Regions from separate parts of the Paenibacillus sp. FSL R10-2778 genome, predicted to be linked through region 2. Evidence: riboswitches for the same ligand, from Rfam matches in the RefSeq annotation. Region 2 holds a riboswitch; each other region holds the start of a gene.
What was found. Region 2 has a riboswitch for thiamine pyrophosphate ahead of thiC (phosphomethylpyrimidine synthase ThiC). Riboswitches for the same ligand answer to the same signal wherever they lie in the genome.

Region 1: another riboswitch for thiamine pyrophosphate. It lies ahead of NST40_RS02155 (ABC transporter substrate-binding protein); the one in region 2 lies ahead of thiC (phosphomethylpyrimidine synthase ThiC).
Region 3: another riboswitch for thiamine pyrophosphate. It lies ahead of NST40_RS12685 (ATP-binding cassette domain-containing protein); the one in region 2 lies ahead of thiC (phosphomethylpyrimidine synthase ThiC).
Region 4: another riboswitch for thiamine pyrophosphate. It lies ahead of NST40_RS09510 (thiamine phosphate synthase); the one in region 2 lies ahead of thiC (phosphomethylpyrimidine synthase ThiC).

The regions. Positions count from the first base shown of each region.
Region 1 covers NZ_CP151956.1:482,153-486,001, reverse strand. The annotation lists gene NST40_RS02165 (MFS transporter) at 1-354, shown strand, start outside; gene NST40_RS02160 (hypothetical protein) at 427-1,878, shown strand; TPP riboswitch at 2,037-2,147, shown strand; gene NST40_RS02155 (ABC transporter substrate-binding protein) at 2,309-3,358, shown strand; gene NST40_RS02150 (MTH1187 family thiamine-binding protein) at 3,437-3,730, shown strand; gene NST40_RS02145 (ABC transporter permease) at 3,727-3,849, shown strand, end outside.
Region 2 covers NZ_CP151956.1:6,179,377-6,183,225, reverse strand. The annotation lists gene NST40_RS27635 (beta-galactosidase) at 1-1,635, shown strand, start outside; TPP riboswitch at 1,707-1,815, shown strand; gene thiC (phosphomethylpyrimidine synthase ThiC) at 1,919-3,661, shown strand; gene NST40_RS27625 (phosphotransferase) at 3,747-3,849, shown strand, end outside.
Region 3 covers NZ_CP151956.1:2,891,990-2,895,838, reverse strand. The annotation lists gene NST40_RS12695 (amino acid ABC transporter permease) at 1-494, opposite strand, end outside; gene NST40_RS12690 (amino acid ABC transporter substrate-binding protein) at 548-1,384, opposite strand; TPP riboswitch at 1,607-1,710, shown strand; gene NST40_RS12685 (ATP-binding cassette domain-containing protein) at 1,909-2,391, shown strand; gene NST40_RS12680 (hypothetical protein) at 2,364-2,603, shown strand; gene NST40_RS12675 (ABC transporter permease) at 2,584-3,360, shown strand; gene NST40_RS12670 (ABC transporter substrate-binding protein) at 3,357-3,849, shown strand, end outside.
Region 4 covers NZ_CP151956.1:2,193,361-2,197,209, reverse strand. The annotation lists gene thiH (2-iminoacetate synthase ThiH) at 1-861, opposite strand, end outside; gene NST40_RS09520 (thiazole synthase) at 895-1,662, opposite strand; gene thiS (sulfur carrier protein ThiS) at 1,718-1,921, opposite strand; gene NST40_RS09510 (thiamine phosphate synthase) at 1,960-2,565, opposite strand; TPP riboswitch at 2,678-2,779, opposite strand; gene NST40_RS09505 (SDR family oxidoreductase) at 2,866-3,738, opposite strand.

The DNA of each region.
Region 1 (3,849 bases), 1.2 Mb from region 2:
TTACTAACCTTGTTACTGCTGACACTCTTTCCGTTCACTGACAATCGAATGGCTGCTTTCATTGTAATTCTGCTGCTGGGGCTGTTTATGTCCGGTATTTTCTCCATTGCTTTAGTCTTCTCCAGCAAAATGCTGCCTGGCACCGAAGAGTCAACACCCAGCATTATGATTGCTTCCGGAGGTGTTGGCGGTGCTTTGCTACCTCTGTTTATGGGCTGGTCTATGGACCATTTAGAAGTGGCACAAACAGCCGGATTACTCGCCGCTTTTGCCGCCTTCTTGTTTCTGCTAAGCATTGCCGCATGGAGGTTCCAGTCCATGCAAGCGGTGAAAGGAAAGAGTTCCCGTATTTAGAACAGTATCAACGTTATCCTTTTAGGGTAATGTGATCTATAAGCATATTCTGAGCACAAGGATGGACGATGAATGAATGAGTCTTCAACTGAGCCTTTGTTACATACTGCGCTCATGCAGTTTATATTTCCCTTTTCTATAAAAAAGGGCGATTCTAAGCAGCTTATCCAGCAATTACAGGACGACGGCTTCACACGTTTTTTTCTGGATAATAAAGAGCTTGAAGCTGCCTACTACGGAGATGGCTACTGTGTTTCCCATGAACGAATGGAGCGCACCTATTTACCGTTTGCTGCACATGTCCTTTTTCCACGCAGGAAGGATGCCGACTCGTTTCGCCGTTTTTCCAGAGTAAATAATCTCGACTGCATTCTGGAGATTCCGCAGCAATCTATATTTTTCAAAATTCTCTCGACGGATATATTCATATGTCCTTTTCAGCTTGGATTCGTGACGATACGTGTCCAGCTGGAGGGGGATTCAATTCCCTTTAGTATTGCCCTAGAATTCGCAGATCGTTTCCGTGCGCTAGAGAATACCTTCATACAGGATGATTACACTTATATTCATTGCGGGGAACAGACCTATGAGATGGTAGAGGATTTTGTCTTCCGAAATTTGGTGGATGGACTGGAGCCATATCTGGATCAATCGGATATCAATGGGGCTTATTTCGAGACCCTTCCTTTTTTCGTAGATGAAAGAATGCAGGTGCAAGCTTTTTATGGCTTTCAGAATGAAGAAAGCTCTGATGAGATTAGTGTAAATCTGCGCTATCGTGCCTCACAGCTTGATGGAATTGATCTAAACGGAAAGCCCTATGCCAGTGCCAGCGATCCAGCGTATATTGCGAACTATTGTCATGAACACTCCTATAATCGCTGGGGTCCAGACACGTATTATATGATGAATGAGCAGACTTTTTGCTGCATGACCCGCGCTGAACAGGAGATTGCTGTTAGTCTAGCCAACCAGATGTACGGGCAATATTATTACGGATTTTTACTCAATATTTTCCACAAAATCGTTCTGCTAAAGCTCGCCAATATGCACTCCCGACTTCGGATTAATCATGATTATGAGGAAATAGACAATCTAATCTACTCCATCAATAAGTTCTCGGCTAAGTTCTACTTCTTGGAGTTGATTTCCCAGTCGCAGGGCCGGGAGATATTTCTTCAGCTGCGTAAAGTATACGGAAACGATGCTTTGTTCGAGGAAGTGAAAGAAACCTTAAATGACCTGTTTCAGTATCAGGATAAGTTTCAGTCCAAGCGACGGGATAATCTGCTGATGATTCTCACTGTATTTACGGTAGTAAGCGGGATTTACGGCATGAATCAGGTCATTGACGATTTGGATGGAAAGATTCAATGGAGTAAAATGATTGGTTATTCTCCCTTTGAATTTCTTGCCCTCTTCGTGATCATGAGCGGGATTCTGATCAGCGTTGTCCTCACGCTAGGGGCACTGGTTAGTGAGCTTAAACGGCGTCACCGCAAGAAATATAAAGACCTAGACTAGCAAAAAAGAAACTACTGGATTGGAAAAATTCAGGAGTGCACTACTAGACATTCCGAGTACAGCCGTCTATAATACACCGTATGCGAGAAATATAAGATATAAAGTATGGGTACAAAACTTATGCTTACTTATATTGCACATAGAAATACCCGTTAACTTCATAGAACCAGGGGTGCTGGAATTGGCCGGCTGAGATTGTATCCCACAAGATACTGACCCTTATACCTGATCTGGATAATGCCAGCGTAGGAATCGCCAATTGGTTCTGGTCCCTGTGACCTTAACTAACCTTGCGCCAAGCCAGCGTCCCGATCACTCGGGGCGCTTTTTTTGTAAGATCACTAAAAGATGTAGAAAAACGTACATACTACACTTTACGGTTCATGTTGTGAAGACGGGATTCTTGTAACCTTAAAGGAGAGAAGAAGACATGCACCTTAAAAAAGCACTTACGTTGTGCCTCACCTGTGTACTCATTCTTGCCATTGCCGGATGCGGCAGCAACAATGGGAATACAGCCGGAAACAAAGCAAATGCTACTGATCCAACTGCTGCGGCTGGGACGGATGCTCCAAAAGAGCTCACCAAAGTTAAAGTCGCACTCGACTGGACACCGAACACAAATCATACCGGTCTATACGTAGCTAAGGATCTTGGTTACTACGCTGAAGAAGGTCTGGACGTCGAGATCGTTCAGCCAGGCGCAGCGGGTTCTGATACTATGGTTACTTCTGGCGAAGCCGCATTTGGCATCAGCGCCCAAGAAGGATTAACACTAGCCCGTCTACAAGGCGTACCCCTTGTCTCGATAGCAGCTATTATTCAGCATAATACGTCGGGATTCGCCGCTCCAGTAGATCGCAATATTAAATCACCAAAGGATTTTGAAGGTAAAACCTACGGAGGCTGGGGCTCACCGGCCGAAGAAGCAGCCATGAAAGCTATCATGGATCCTGAAGGTGGCGATGTGAAAAAGGTGAAGCTGATCAGTATCGGTGAAGCTGATTATTTTACCGCCGTCAAACGTGACATTGATTTCGCCTGGATTTTCTACGCTTGGACTGGTGTTGAGGCTGAGTTACGTGGCGAGCCATTGGATATGCTGTACTTAAAGGATTATGCGCCGCAGCTCGATTATTACACGCCTGTACTGACGACGAGTGAGAAGCAAATTGCAGATCATCCTGATCTGGTGAAGGCCTTCATGAAAGCCACATCAAAAGGTTATCAATATGCCATAGATCATCCGGAAGAGGCTGCCGGTATGTTATCGAAGGCCGTTCCTGACCTGGACGCCGACCTTGTCCTAGCTAGCCAAAAATGGCTTAGCCCAAAATACAAGGACGATGCTGCCCGCTGGGGCGAGCAAAAAACCGAGGTCTGGCAAAATTACGGCGACTGGATGTATGATCTGAAGTTGCTGGATAAACCGCTGGATGCTGCTAGTGCATTCAGTAATGATTTTTTACCGGCGGAGTAAACAACAATTGTAATGAATTACTTCGTTATCAAAGTTGGCTTTTTGAACTTACCTTATAAAATGAGAGGATTGATTATTGTGGCTAACACCCTACTAAGCATTCAAGTAATTCCAAAAACTCCGAACAATGAGGATTCCATCCCATACGTAGATAAAGCGATTGAGGTCATTCAGAAATCCGGTGTTAAACATCAAGTGAATCCACTGGAAACCACAATGGAAGGTGAGCTTAGCGAGCTGCTGGAGGTCGTGCGTCAGATGCAGGAGGCGTTGATCGAAGCAGGCAGTCCAAGCGTAATTTCGCAGATCAAAATCGCTCATAATCCTAACGGAATCAGCATGGATAAATTGACGGAGAAATATCGGCCGTGAGATCGACCTGGAAGCTAATATGGCCGCCCCTTGTGGCGGTCGTCTTCTTTTTAACCGTATGGCAGCTATCTGTATCTGTATTTCATATTGAATCCTGGATTCTGCCGAGTCCTGCTGAT
Region 2 (3,849 bases):
CATCCGGGTGTAGTTGGCTGGCAAATTGATAATGAGCTCAACTGTGAGATCAGTGAATTTTATTCGGAGAGTGACCATAAGGCTTTCCGGGAATGGCTACAGCAGAAATATGTTACACTTGAGCATTTGAACGAGGCTTGGGGAACTGTTTTTTGGAATCAAAGCTATAGTGACTGGTCTCAGGTCTATCTTCCACGTCCGACTCCAGTACCGAAGCAACCCAATCCTCATCAGGCATTGGATGAAAAACGGTTTATTTCGGACAATACAATTTCTTTTGCCAAAAACCAAGCGGATATCATCCGTAAACTTGCCCCTAAGCAGTGGGTAACCACGAACGGTCTGTTCGGGCATCTCGATAGCCATGAAATGACGGATGAACTGTTGGATTTCTTCAGCTATGATTCCTATCCTCAGTTCTCTACTATTTTTTATGACCCGAATGAGCGGAATCCGCTGAATGATAGAGGCTGGGGACTGTCGTTATCTGTTGTTCGTTCGATATCCCCGAATTTCTGCATTATGGAGCAGCAGTCGGGCCCGGGTGGCTGGGTGAACCGGATGGATATGCCTTCTCCAAAGCCCGGGCAGATGCGGTTATGGACTTATCAGTCGATCGCTCATGGAGCAGATATGGTGTTATATTTCCGCTGGCGGACAGCTACGATGGGCAATGAAATTTATTGGCATGGAATCAATGACTATCATAATCAGCCTAACCGGAGAGTGCGGGAAGCGGGGCAGATCGGTCAGGAGCTGGCAGCAGCAGGTCATGCGTTTGTCGGTACTCGTAATCAGGCTAACATTGCTATTGTTCGTGATTATGACAATGAGTGGGATGGAGAATACGATGTTTGGCATGGCCCGTTTATGTGGAAGAGCAATAAGGAGTGGTACAAGGCGCTTCAGCGGAAGCATATCCCGAATGACGTACTCTATTTACGCAAAAAAACAACGCTGGAGGAGCTTGCAAGGTACGACGTGCTTATCTATCCTCACCCAGCGATTATGACAGATGAGACAGCAGCACTGCTGGATGAATATGTTCAGCAAGGCGGCAAACTGATCTTCGGCTGTAGAACCGGCTATAAGGATGAGCGCGGACAATGTTATATGCGTCCTTTCCCAGGTGCTGCTAAGGATCTATGCGGGATCACAGTTGAAGAATTCACAATGGTTAAGGGCAGTCGTCAGCCAACAACAATTAGCTGGTCGGGCGTGACCGAAGTCGTTACAGGAGCAGATGACTTTAATGATATTCTCAAAATAGAGGAAGCTTCGGTTGAAGTGATGGCGGTTTACGCCTCTGATTATTATGCGGGAAAACCGGCGGTAACTAGAAATCGTCGCGGCAAGGGTGAGGTTTGGTATTACGGAGCCGTATTTAATGAACAGGCAGCGGCTGAGATCATAAATTTAATTGATCTACAATCGCCAGCAGATTGGCTGGAGCTCCCAGAAGAGGTAGAGCTGCAAGTCCGTACCGGAGCTTCTTCCAGTTATGCTTTTTTGCTTAATTATAGTGAGACTCCTGTCACGATCCATCTTCATGAGACCAAAACAGATTTACTGAGCGGCACAACATTGTCGGGCGAGGTGCTTCTGGAAGGATTTGGGGTATTGGTGTTAAACTAACGTATACATTGATCTCACATTTGAGTAGATTTGGATAATTCTCTCTTTTCGGTTATACTTTGAAGTAGCAATTATATAGTCACGGGAGCTTGGTGGAACCAGGCTGAGAGGATAGTTATAACTATCGACCGTCAAACCTGATCTGGATAATGCCAGCGGAGGAAATGGAGCTCTATTTCTATTTGTCTACTCTAAGGCCGCATCTTATACAGATGTGGCCTTTTCTATGTGTGGGGAGTAGACCGTCTCCGCTTGATCAAATCACCTTATAGGAGGAATTGAGATGACAAGCGAATTGAACAACGATCCAATCAATCTATCAGCTTTTCCAGCAAGTCAAAAAGTGTATGTAAAGGGTTCACGGCCTGATATTCAGGTGCCTATGCGGGAGATCTCACTTAGTCCAACTGCGGGCATAGACGGCGAAGAGGAGAATGCTCCAATTCATGTCTATGACACAAGCGGGGCTTATACGGATGCTAATATTCATACTGATATTCGTCAGGGGTTAGAGCCCAATCGTCTAAGCTGGATTGAGGAACGAGGGGATGCGGAAGCGTACGAAGGAAGAACCGTGAAGCCTGAAGATAACGGGAATGCAACGGGAAAAGCTGTGGCGGAAGTGTTTCCAGCGCTCCATAGAAAACCTTTGCGAGCGAAAAAGGGGCGTAATGTCTCTCAAATGCATTATGCACGCAAAGGGATTATTACTTCGGAAATGGAATACGTTGCGATTCGTGAGAATGTGACACCGGAATTTGTAAGAGATGAAGTAGCCCGCGGCCGCGCCATCATTCCAGCGAATATCAATCATCCAGAGAGTGAACCAATGATTATTGGACGCAATTTTTTAGTGAAGATCAATGCCAATATAGGAAATTCCGCAGTATCCTCATCCATAGAAGAAGAGGTAGAGAAGATGAGATGGGCCACCCGCTGGGGTGCAGATAATATAATGGATCTCTCCACAGGTAAAAACATCCATACGACACGCGAGTGGATCATCCGTAATTCTCCTGTTCCTATTGGAACGGTGCCTATCTATCAAGCGTTGGAAAAAGTGAATGGGAAAGCGGAAGATTTAACATGGGAAGTGTACCGTGATACGCTCATTGAGCAAGCGGAGCAAGGGGTTGATTATTTTACCATTCATGCGGGGGTTCTGCTTCGTTATATCCCGTTGACGGTACAACGTATGACAGGCATTGTTTCAAGAGGTGGCTCCATCATGGCGGCATGGTGTCTTGCGCATCATCAAGAGAACTTTTTATATACACATTTTGAAGAGATATGTGAAATCATGAAGCTGTACGATGTTTCTTTTTCCCTAGGCGATGGATTACGTCCGGGTTCGATTGCTGATGCGAATGATGAAGCACAATTTGCCGAGTTAGAGACGTTAGGTGAATTAACAGCTATAGCTTGGAGTCATGATGTACAGGTGATGGTAGAGGGTCCAGGACATGTGCCGATGCACTTGATTAAAGAGAATATGGATAAGCAACTTGAAACTTGTAACGAAGCCCCTTTTTATACATTAGGTCCACTGACTACAGATATTGCGCCTGGTTATGATCATATTACCTCTGCTATAGGTGCAGCGATGATTGGTTGGTTCGGTACAGCTATGTTATGTTACGTAACTCCGAAGGAACATCTTGGCCTGCCTAATAAGGAAGATGTACGTATAGGGGTCATTACTTATAAAATAGCGGCTCATGCCGCAGATTTGGCGAAAGGGCATAAAGGAGCACAAGACCGGGATAATGCTCTTTCGAAAGCCCGTTTTGAATTTCGTTGGCGTGATCAATTTCATTTATCGTTAGATCCTGAGCGAGCGCTCGAATATCATGATGAGACATTGCCTGCGGAAGGCGCTAAAACAGCTCATTTCTGTTCCATGTGCGGGCCGAAATTTTGCAGTATGAAGATCTCTCATAATATCCGGAATACGACGAGAATTGAATCAGGAATGCAAGAGAAGGCGCAAGAGTTTCTCCAAGGCGGGAGCCTCATTTATAGATAACTTTTTCTGCTAAAAAGAAATATCTAAAAGAAGTCGTCATTGGCGGCTTCTTCTTTTATACTTTGAATAGATAGGAGTTGATGAAATGGAAGCGATTCGTTCAGAGGAAGCCATTTTAGAGGATTTAAGTAATAGTTTCTATCATTTTTTTGGATTGAAAGTCCTTCATGCTACCCCAATAAAACGTG
Region 3 (3,849 bases), 3.3 Mb from region 2:
GCAAGCGATGTATCTTTGACCAAGCTAATAAAAGAATTGGATAACGGCGGTACAGAAACGCGTGCAGCTTGTGGCAGAATTACGCGGCGCAGAGCCTGCCCGCGAGTCATCCCGACTGAGAAGGCAGCTTCCCACTGGCCTTTATGTATCGACAGGATAGCAGCGCGTACGATTTCCGATGAATAAGCCCCTACGCTAAGGGTAAATCCAATGGTGGCGGCAATGAAAGGGTCGAGTACAATACCAACAGCCGGCAAACCATAAAATATAATAAATAGCTGCACTAACAACGGGGTTCCCCGAATGACCCATACATAAAAACGGGCGATTAGCTTCGGAATTACCCACGGTGAAAGACGTGCCAACGCGGTTAGGATCGCCAAAATCAATCCAAGCACAAAGGAAAGTAGCGCCAACGGAATGGTAAAAGCCACCCCGGCTTTAAGCAGGGGTAGCAGTGTATCTAAGAAAATTTGTATTTTGCGGTCATCCATTATTCAGACATCCTTTTTAGCTTCTAGGCTTAATTAGCCTTGCTAGCCTTGTATTATTTCGAAACGTCAGCTCCAAAGTATTTCTCGGAAATTTTCAAGTACGTTCCATCACTTTTCATCTCTTTAATCGCATCACTGACCGCATTCACCAGCTCATCATTGCCTTTCAGGAATACCGCAGCACTTTGTGAGCCTTCAGGAATCTCATCAACCACTTTAATTTTTGCATCTGGTTTTTGTTTTTTCAGATCCAGATAAGACAAGCCATCATTCACAGTTGCATCAATACGTCCCGAAGTCAGCAGATCCATCGCTTGATTGAAACCGTCCGTAGCTACGATTTCAGCACCGTTCTCACGAGCGATGTCGGATAAGTTACTGGTCAGGGATTGTCCGGCTTTTTTACCCTTTAGATCAGCAAAGGTCTTAATATCCTCATTGTTTTCGCTCACGATCAATACTGCCTTGGATACAATATAGGGTTCAGAGAAATCATATTTCACTTTGCGATCTTCGTTAATGGAAACTTCATTAAAAATGACATCAAACCGTTTCGCATCCATCCCAGCAAAAATACCATCCCACTGAGTTTCAAAAAATTCAGCTTCAACACCTAAACGTTTGGCTACTTCTTCGGCAATTTCCACGTCAAAACCCGTCAATTTCCCCGCAGTGTCATGATAAGTAAAAGGTGCATAAGTCCCTTCTGTACCTATCCGCAATTTGCCGCTGGCCTTCACAGCCTCCAAACTGTTTTGCGCTGAAGATGCTGCTCCACCATTCGTTCCAGCTGTTGGTTCAGCAGCCGTATTGGTATTCGAATTATTGCCGCAAGCCGCTACAAGAACCACGGTTAACGCCAATATAATAGTTAGACTCCATTTTTTCATTATTAAATCCCCTCTCTCTATCCAGTTTTTTTCCGGTAAATTGAATAGTACACTGCCATCACATGATCGTCAATACTTTTTTCCGATAATATACATCGGAATTGTAATATTAACTAGATTTCTACTTATATCTTACCCAATCTTGGATTAATCCTTCACTTCTTTCTCTCTTTACTTCTCAGAAAGATATGGTATATTTATAAACAAATTAATATGGACCTGTTATTTCACTAGGGGAGTCGGCCGACTGAGACGGAGCTTCAAGCTCCGGACCCTTGGAACCTGATCTGGATCATACCAGCGGAGGGAAGTGGAGCAGAATTTTCATCAAGCATGTTAAGTGTTATTATGCAGAATGAACTTTTTGACCCATTCATTTCCTCTGGAAATGGATGGGTCTTTATTTGTTTAGACGCTCCACAAAAATATTAGGAGGTTAGATCATCACGACCATTTTATCTATGCAAGGCCTAACCTACTCTTTTCCGGAAACTGAACAACCCCCTGTATTCGCAAATCTATCCATGGATATCAGGCAAGGGGAATTCGTCTCCGTAGTAGGTGCTAGCGGATGCGGGAAAAGCACATTTTTCAAAACGGTTGCCGGTTTACTCGAACCTACTCATGGAAAAATAAAACTCCCTACGCTCCCCTCAACCGCTAGTCGTTTAGGTCAGATCGCTTATATGCCTCAGCAGGATTTATTGCTGCCTTGGAGAACAGTGCTCGACAACTGCCTTTTGCCCTGGGAGATCAAGCCCAGATTTAGTAAACAGAAAACGATCACTCAGATTCGGGAAATGTTGGCCCGCTTCGGCTTAACAGATGTAGAGAAGGCTTATCCCCATGAACTTTCGGGAGGTATGAAACAGCGAGTAGCATTTCTGCGCACCTTAGTGGCTGGAGGCGGAAGTGGTCTTATGCTGCTGGATGAGCCCTTTGGCGCTCTCGATGCCATGACCAAACGTGAGATACACCGTTGGCTGTGGAGTTATGGGGTGAACTGAATCAGACGATTATGCTCATCACTCATGATCTGGAAGAAGCACTATTGCTCAGTGACCGGATTTATTTATTATCTGGCGGTGCGCACAGCGAATTACAGGAGATCATTGTCGATCTACCAAAACCAAGACATTATAAGATGAACTATGAACCCCGGTTTATAGCACTACGGGCAGAGTTGGAGCGAAGATTGCATGCAACCTATACCTTTTAAAAAACATCTAGACAACTATGCTCCCTTCCTTCTTCTGGTACTGCTCATTCTTGTAATCTGGGAGTCAGCTGTTCGCCTTCACTTGATTCCAGCCTTTATTCTCCCTGCACCTTCATCTATTGGCATCGCATTGATCGAGCACAGGCAATTGTTATTCGGACAACATTTATTAGCGACGTTGCAGGAGATACTGGTAGGTTTTGTCCTTTCTGTGGTTTGTGGTGTATTGCTGGGCATTGGAATGTTCCTGTTTCGCCCCGTAGAAAAGGCCATCTATCCCTTCCTTATCATTAGCCAGACGGTCCCATTAATTGCGCTATCCCCCATTTTTATTATGTGGTTCGGATATTCGCTGTGGAGCAAAGTGGCTGTGGTGTTTTTAACGGCTTTTTTTCCAGTCGTAGTGAGTACATATGATGGACTTCGTACAAGTGGCCAGACTTACAAGGACTTATTATTAACATTTGGTGCAAACCGCTGGCAGCTGCTTGTCAAAACCCAAATTCCACTGGCGTTGCCTGCTTTTTTCTCTGGCTTAAAGCTATCCATTGTATACTGCGTCATCGGAGCTACTATCGGGGAATGGCTCGGCGGCAGTAAAGGACTCGGTTACTTCAGCCGCAGAACGGCCGGAAATATGCAGAGCGATGAAATGTTCGCGGCTGTATTTCTGCTGTCCGCGCTTGGTGTTGTGCTTTTTCTGGCGATAGCTTTACTCGAACAATTATTTTTAAAGAAAAGAGGATCTAACCAATGAATCATTTAAAATCACCACAACGAGGACTTATTTCTGTATTTCTAGTATGCACACTTTTGCTCTTAAGCAGCTGCGGGAAGGCAGACAAGCTAAATAACAACTCCCAAACCGGTTCCTCCAATTCCGAAAATAAGCAGTCACACAAGCTGACGATTATGCTTGATTGGTATCCCAATGCCGTTCATTCCTTTCTATACGCTGCGCAACAGCAAGGTTTTTTCCAAGAGGAAGGTTTGGATGTCGAGATCAAAATGCCTGCGGACAGCAATGACGCCCTAAAGCTTGTAGCAGCAAATCAAATTGATCTAGCGCTCAGCTATCAGCCACAGGTGCTTATGGCACGCGGCGAGAAAATTCCTGTACGTTCGATTGCAGCTATCGTGCGGCATCCACTGAATCATCTGATGGTTCCTCAGGCAGGCAGTATTCATAGTCCCAAAGAGCTCGCAGGAAAACAAATCGGCTATTCCTCTATTCCGCTCTATGAAG
Region 4 (3,849 bases), 2.9 Mb from region 2:
TAACCGGTATGCCAAAATAATCTGCACTAGCGATCGGTCGGTAACATCACACTCCGGGTTAAATTCCCCTAAGTAAGGCCGAAACCGTGGAGGTGACAGACTGATCTCGCAATCTGGATACCGATCCTGCAAATAGCGGGCATGCATGGCACTTTGGAATGCCTCTTGCCGCCAATCATACATCCCGAGCAACGTACCAATATTCACAGAACGAAAACCTGCCTGACAGCCGCGTTCAGGTGCATCCAGGCGATTCCGGTAGTTTCTTTTAGGCCCTTTAACATGCAGCTTTCTGTAAGTCTCCTGGTGGTACACCTCTTGGTATAGTGTTAATCCATCCACCCCTGCTTGAAGAAGCTCTTTATATTCTGCAGTTGATAGAGGATTTATCTCAATACTGACAGAGGAAAAAAATTCCCTGAGTACATCTACGCAATCCTTAATATATGAGACAGGATTCTCCCGGCGCGATTCACCAGTCAAAATGAGGATATGCCGCAGACCTGTAGCTGCAATCTTCTCAGCCTCCCTGCGAACCTCCTCCAAGGACAGCTTTTTGCGCGGAAAATCATAAATGGAGCTGAAGCTGCAGTAGGTACAATGATTCACACAAAAATCCGCAAGATACATCGGTGTGAACAGCTGCATCGAATAACCAAAATGTGCACGGGTCAGTCGCTGTGCAGCCAACGCCATCTCCTCTAGCAGCGGCGTTGCTGCCGGAGAGAGCAATGCCAGCAAATCATTTTCGTTCAGCTTGTCTTTTCCAAGCGCCCGCCTAACGTCATCCTCCCGGAACTCCTTCCACAGCTGCTCATAAGGATACTGCTCCAAGCGGGCCAGTGTGTCAAAAAAGCTCATGCTAATCCTCCCTCCTTTCGTGACCTATCAAATTCAGTTCAAAAATCCAGTCAACGGTGACGAAGCAAAAGCAACTTCTTCTACAGGACCGAGTCCTGCCAAATAAGCTTTGCGGCCAGCGGATATCGCCTCGCGGAACGCTTCCGCCATGACGAGCGGATTACGTGCCGTTGCAATAGCCGTATTAAGCAGAACAGCAGCGGCCCCCATCTCCATTGCTTCCGCCGCTTCCGAGGGCTTGCCAATCCCGGCGTCTACAATAATCGGCAAATTCACTTCTTCAATAAGAATACGCACAAGCTCCTTGGTGCGCAGGCCGCGATTCGTTCCGATCGGCGCACCAAGCGGCATCACAGCAGCAGCACCGGCATCTCTCAGACGTAAAGCAGCCGAAAGGTCCGGACTCATATAAGGCAGTACTACAAAACCCTCCGCTGCTAAAATCTCTGTAGCTCGTATGGTCTCCAGATTATCTGGAAGCAGGTATTTCTGATCATTGATCACTTCGATCTTGACCCAGTTCCCCAGTCCCGCAGCTCTTGCTAATCTTGCAATACGGACTGCCTCTTCCGCTGTACGCGCTCCTGAGGTATTAGGCAGAAGAGTCATGTGACCGGGAATGTGGTTCATGATATTTTCTGCTCCACCTTGCGGGTCCACTCGGCGAAGCGCTACAGTAATCACCTGAGAACCAGAGCTAGCAATCACTTCGGGGATCAGCGTATTCCGGCTATATTTTCCGGTTCCGATAAATAATCTACTGGTTAATTCGATGCCGCCAATATGTAACGGGTCATGCATGAAATTACCTCCCTTTGGTTCTTATAAATTTCTCAAAATTCTATACCGCTCCATCTCAACCCCCACCAACAAAGTGCACCAGTTCCAAACGATCATCCTCGCTCAGAGCAGTACTTTCATAATTCTCCTTACTGACAATTTCTCCATTCAGCTCAATGATCATCAGACGACCCGACCACTCAGGAAGACTGATCAAATCAGCTATAGTTTGAATACCACCAGAACACTCTGCGGATTTCCCGTTAATCAACAGCTTCATTCTGAATCACCCCCTTCGCCCATGCTGTTACCTTCAGGCTATGAATGAACCGCCTTATGAATAGCTTTGGCGGCCTCATAAGGATCATCCGCTCCACAAATACCGGACATCACAGCAACTCCTGCCGCACCTTTCCTGATGATCTGCGCCGCATTAGCGGGGCTAATTCCGCCAATCGCAATTACAGGAATAGAGCTGGTCTTCACCGTTTCTGCAAGCAGCTCTAACCCACGTGCGGGCAGCCCTAACTTGCTATCCGAGGGAAATACATGACCAAACAAGCAATAATCAGCTCCCTGCTCTGAGGCATTCGCCGCTTCTTCCGGAGAATGAACCGATCTCCCCAGCCGAAGCTGAGGTGCAATTCGCCGGGCTGTAACCGGACTCAGACTGTGCCAAGCCAACTGAACCCCCGCGGCACCAGCTGCCAAGGCTACATCGATCCGGTCGTTGATTATCAGTTTGGTAGCGGGCATACCGGCAGCCAACAGCTGCTGTGCCGCAGCGAGCAGTTCGCATGCAGGACATTGCTTATCTCTCAGGTGAATATAATCGACCCATGTCTGCACCGTGACAGCTAGTTCAACAAAATGTCTCAGCTGTAGCTTGCCGTCTGATATTAGATGGATCTCAGCTTGCAACATCACGATCTCCTCTCTCACTTCCCTGTAGGTCAGTAAAAAACAAAAAAACTGCCCCCGTAAGGAAGGCAGTCAGAATCTGTATATAGACGGCACTACAAATAGCCCGATAACAGAAATTCGTTCTCCACTTCCCTACGCTGGTCTTAACCAGATCAGGTTCAAAGGGTCCGGAAATCCATTCCGTCTCAGCCAATCGGCACCCCTAGTGACATAAATATACAATTTTAAAATGCTAACGTGGTTATAGTAACATATTTTTTTATTGAAATACACCCATTTATTCACATTAGCTGTTCTAATCTAACCGTTTACTACCTCGCCACCATTTACATGAATAACCTGTCCAGTCACATAACTGGAATCGTCAGAGGCCAGATATACATAGGCTGGTGCCAGCTCTTCTGGTTGTCCAGGCCGTTTCATAGGCTGTGTACCTCCAAACTCGCTAACCTGTTTTGCATCAAAGGTAGAGGGAATCAGCGGTGTCCAGATTGGACCTGGTGCAACACCGTTTACCCGTATGCCCTTCTCTGCCAGATTCGTGGACAAGGATCGTGTGAAGCTAAGAATAGCTCCTTTAGTTGATGAATAGTCCAGCAGCTGCGGGCTTCCGCGATAAGCGGTAATTGAAGTTGTATTTATAATTGTAGATCCTGCTTTTAAATGAGGCATAGCTGCTTTTGTTAAATAGAACATCGCAAATATATTCGTACGGAAAGTACGCTCAAGCTGCTCGGAAGTAATATCCTCGATCTTAGCTTGCGGATGTTGCTCTGCCGCGTTATTGATGAGAATATCAAGCTTTCCTAAGCCCTCCACCGTCTGTTTAATAAGATCCTTACAGAATTTCTCGTCACCGATATCACCTGGAATTAGGATACATTTGCGGCCTTCCTGCTCGACCTGACGTTTAGTTTCCTCTGCATCTGAGTGTTCATTAAGATATGAAATGACCACATCAGCGCCTTCTTTAGCAAAAAGCACAGCAACTGCACGCCCAATTCCGCTGTCTCCACCGGTAATTAACGCCGCCTTGTCTTGCAGTTTACCTGCTGCTTTATAATTTGCCGGCTCGTATTTGGGCAGCGGCGTCATTTCACTCTCAATCCCTGGCTGATGATGCTGCTCCTGTGGGGGTAAGGTTTTTGTAGCTTGTTTATTGTTGCCTGACATCTTCCCTATCTCCTCTCGTTAAGCAAATTGATAGTTAACTGATCGTCTTAGGATGGCACAACTATGCACGTTTATACGCTGGGTTTGTCATTTTCTTAAATCGCTTTACGA